2 regions of the Fundicoccus sp. Sow4_F4 genome follow, and region 1 is predicted to be linked to the other one. Evidence: riboswitches for the same ligand, from Rfam matches in the RefSeq annotation. Region 1 holds a riboswitch; the other holds the start of a gene.

Region 1 (2,188 bases):
GGTCGTCGTTTCATCGTATAAGTTTGGCGAAATCGAATAGAAATACAAGAAATTGTTATCGAGCTGCTTTTCCTTCACGACTTCATTGATTGTCTCTTTTAACGTCTCAAAATCAGCCGCCTGCATACTATCAACCACCTCATAGCTACACAACTTTAAAAAAACATCATCAAACTCAGTGAAATTCGGCCCCTTTTCTACCGCTTGTTTGACATAGTCCTGAAACTCTTTCTCAGAAAAGTTGGATCGCGCCGCTCCAATAATCGCAAACTTCTCAGCCAACTTATCTCTTACGTATAACTGATGCAAAGCCGGATAAATAAAACGCTCCGCCAAATCCCCGGAAGCCCCAAAAATGACCATCAAACCACTAATTTGTTTATTTTCCATATGTTTCATCCTTTCCACACTTGTTTATCTTCTCTTTTAGTATAGGTAACAGTAGAAAAGCCTGTCAAAGAATCCGACTTACCTTCCCCTTCGGGAGAATAGGTCTATTATTTTGTTAGGAAAAATTATTATATAGTAGGAAAGCAGACAGCACGTCTATCTGACGCTTCTCAAGACGCTCTGGTTAAACCTAAAGCATGTTCTTTGCTTTAAGTGGCCTGCTTTTGAAAATCGCGCTAATCCATGGTATAATATACATACAATTTAAGAACACAACTTATTCAGAGTAAGCAGAGGGAATTGGCCCGATGACGCTTCAGCAACCTACCGTTTGGCAAGGTGCTACATCCAACTCGAAAGAGATAGATGAGTCTAAACCGTTTCGGCATGACTTTTTCAGTTGTGCTTTTTTTATTGAAAAAATTTAGGAGTGGTTTAGTATGACAAAAATTGTAGATGTAAAAGGTCATGAGATTTTCAATCGTTTTTCGTTTGAAACCTCTAATGTGGCAGAACGGGTTCAGTTTTTAAATTTTGCGATTGAGATCAGAGTACAAGAACTTTTAAAAAAGATTGATCCAAAGTTTGTGACAAGTGCCAATGTGGTGAATCGTCGATTGAATATTCCATTAAAATGCAAACAAGATTTAGACCAAATGCTGGAAGATCAAACGTTGAAGGACGCAGCGCGTCATCAACAACTCGATGCCATTCAAACAAGTATCTTTGGTCAGCTATAGACTAAACAAAAAATGCGACGACGTGGTGTATTTTCCCACATTGTCGCGTCTTTTAATTAAAAGGGGAAATCATCGGCCTCTGGATTGGGTTCAATGTCAGCCCATTCTGCTGCTTCTTCCAGCGTAGTTCCATAAGGAAGACCACTTGAGGTAAGTCCCGCAATAAATTCAAAGCCATAATGCTCCTCAAGCGTCATCTGAATTACTACAGAATCTTTGTTCTTGTTTTTATTTTTTTCACAACCAACACCTCACATCCATTAAAAAGCGAAGGAGTATGCTTTTTTTATCTACTTCTAATTATACTAATAGAAGTATTCTGTCCAAATTGCTTGAAATTGTCGTTTTTCTAACATCTTTCCTAGTAATGGAGTCTTAAAGCACTTTATGATAGTGGTAAAAAGCCTTAGCTTTCGGATTCGCAAGGATTGGCTGATGCACTTGATGTAAACTAACTCCTGGTTCACTATTTCCTTCTAATAAGCAAATGCCAGAATTCGTTACGACTACATCCCAGCCTACATATTTAATTTGCTTCATTTCGTAAACATGATTGGCAACAGACAGCATCTTAGTTTTTATTTCTGGCCAATGTGGCACTGACTGTCCAGTCAATTGCATCCCTGTATCGGGATGTTTTTCATACCAGTTAATAACTCCTTGATGAGGAATCACGGCGGCTTTACCTAATTGTCCCGTGTCAAAGGCAATAGAGAGACTTAAGCCTCTTCTCCGGAAATTGTCCGTCGGCATCGATAGACTGGTTCCAACTCGGAAGACCGAAGCAGCAATAAATGCCTTCTGAGTAAACGGATCAATCATCGTAAGCATTCGAATCGTATTTAACGTCTCAGGAAATAATGCTTGAGCAAATTCTCCTTGTTGAATAAATTCTGAGATAAAGTAATCATCCAAATTATCGAGATAGTCTAAAAACATCGGAGGAGTCATATTTTGGCTATTTCTATGAATTTGTCCATCGGCCCAATAAACAACTGAAACACCCCGGCCTTCAGCACCGTCAATTGGCTTGATGACCAGTTTCACGTTGGGATGCG
Region 2 (2,188 bases), on a different contig from region 1:
GGCCACAAGAAAACTTTCAAGTTTTACAATATGAATTCATCAATCAGAGAAATAATCCTCCTATGGTTATAATCATAGAGAAAAGATAATTTTCTCAATACAAAAAAGCTTTTCAGAATTAACTGAAAAGCTTTATTTTTATTAAGCATTAAAAGCAGCTTTTAATGCTTCTACTTTATCTGTACGTTCCCACGTAAATTCATGGTCTAATCGTCCAAAATGACCATAAGCAGCTGTATTTGCGTAAACTGGTTGACGTAAATTGAGCATATTAATAATACCATTTGGAGTTAACGTAAAGATTTTGCGAATTGCTGCTACTAATTCAGCTTCAGAGACTGTGCCTGTTCCAAAAGTTTCAGCGGCAATTGATAATGGTTCTGCCACACCAATTGCGTAAGATAATTGAATCTCACATCTTTTAGCTAATCCTGCTGCAACAATGTTCTTGGCAATATATCTAGCAGCATAGCTGGCAGAACGGTCAACTTTAGTTGCGTCTTTACCACTAAACGCTCCTCCACCATGTCGTGAAAAACCACCATAGGTATCCACAATGATTTTACGTCCGGTTAATCCAGAATCTCCTACTGGACCACCAATGACAAACTTACCTGTTGGGTTAATATACATAATCGTATCGTCGTCTAACCATTCGCTAGGTATAATGGGTTTAACAACATGTTCAATCACATCCGCACGTAACTGTTCTAACTCAATACCTTCATCATGTTGAGTACTGATAACAAGTGTATCTAAACGTTTAATAGATTCATCGTCATTATATTCAACAGTAATTTGTGTTTTTCCGTCTGGACCTAAGTAAGGAACAATTCCTTCTTTACGTACATCTGTTAATCGTTTAGCCAACTGGTGACTTAAAGAAATTGGTAATGGCATCATTTCCGCTGTTTCATCGTTGGCATAGCCAAACATTAACCCTTGATCGCCTGCGCCTATTTCTTTTTGAGTTACATCTGTTCCTCTAGTTTCAATAGCATCGTCCACTCCTTGGGCAATATCTGGTGATTGTTCGTCTAAAGAGACAAGCACCGCAACATTATCAGCATCGAAACCATATTTACGGCCTACATAACCAATCTCAGCGATTTTCTTTCTTACAATTTGTTGGATATCGACGTACGCTGTAGTAGTCACCTCTCCAAATACTAAAACTAACCCCGTGTTAACGGCAGTTTCACAAGCCACACGTGCAAAAGGATCTTGTTCTAGGATTGCATCTAAGATTGCGTCACTAATTTGATCGGCAATTTTATCTGGATGCCCTTCAGTTACTGACTCAGATGTAAATAGTTTTTTCTCTTTCATTTCTTTTCCCCCATATTAAATTTTGGTTACAAGGCAATTTCACTTGATAGACAAGTGAACCCTATCGGGAACTTTTGGTTGTAACGTTCTTAATTATACATTAATATAGTCAATATAGGTAGTTTTATTGAAGAAATCCTTGGTGATTTTAAACAAGGTTTCAAACGAAAGGTATAAATAGCATGAAACAATTTATTAAACTTTTACAACATCCCCTGCTTAAAATCTTATTATCACCTCTAGCCTTTATTGGATTTGGATTGATTACAGGGTTAACGATGACCAGTCAGCCCCAGTGGCTAAATATTGTGTTACTTTATCTTATCGTTGCGATGGCCCATTTAATTGATCACTTTTTCTTTTTGAAATATTCACGTAAGAGAGATGACGCGACACCGATGGTATTGCTCTACTTATGTGAAGTGGTCATGGTTGTAAGTGCAGTCATATTTTTTATGCAGCAACATATAATCATCAGTTTGTTGCTGACGATGTACTTAATTTTTATTCATCTTCAATGGTTCCCCTATAAAATGACTGGAACATTCTATCATTATTTACTTAATGTCTTTTTCCATTCTTTTATTTTAAATGTTATTGCCTTTTATACCCAGACTAATGGTATTACACCAGAAATATTAATTGCTTTAATTCCTGTTGTACTCTTTGTAGCAGGTAATCAATTGGAAACCACACGATTAAAACAATTACTGGGAAAAGCAAAGATAGCCTTTTGGTTGAAAGGCAGTACCATTCTTTCAGTCATTTTTTCTTTCATTGCCCTTGGCCTAGGAGTCTACTTCTGTCTACCAAGTAGTACTTTTTACATGGTCCAAAGCATTTTCTTCTTAATTACGAC

The links. Region 1 has a riboswitch for S-adenosylmethionine ahead of ACTQ5J_RS08740 (hypothetical protein). Riboswitches for the same ligand answer to the same signal wherever they lie in the genome.
Region 2: linked by a shared signal. The riboswitch ahead of metK (methionine adenosyltransferase) and the one ahead of ACTQ5J_RS08740 (hypothetical protein) in region 1 are both predicted to bind S-adenosylmethionine.

The regions. Positions count from the first base shown of each region.
Region 1 is NZ_JBQKLQ010000005.1:100,307-102,494, forward strand. Features, by position in the region: gene zwf (glucose-6-phosphate dehydrogenase) at 1-390, opposite strand, end outside; SAM riboswitch class I at 665-763, shown strand; gene ACTQ5J_RS08740 (hypothetical protein) at 831-1,130, shown strand; gene ACTQ5J_RS08745 (hypothetical protein) at 1,187-1,327, opposite strand; gene ACTQ5J_RS08750 (sugar-transfer associated ATP-grasp domain-containing protein) at 1,506-2,188, opposite strand, start outside.
Region 2 is NZ_JBQKLQ010000001.1:908,613-910,800, forward strand. Features, by position in the region: gene ACTQ5J_RS04075 (tRNA (mnm(5)s(2)U34)-methyltransferase) at 1-89, shown strand, start outside; gene metK (methionine adenosyltransferase) at 142-1,329, opposite strand; SMK box riboswitch at 1,327-1,418, opposite strand; gene ACTQ5J_RS04085 (hypothetical protein) at 1,512-2,188, shown strand, end outside.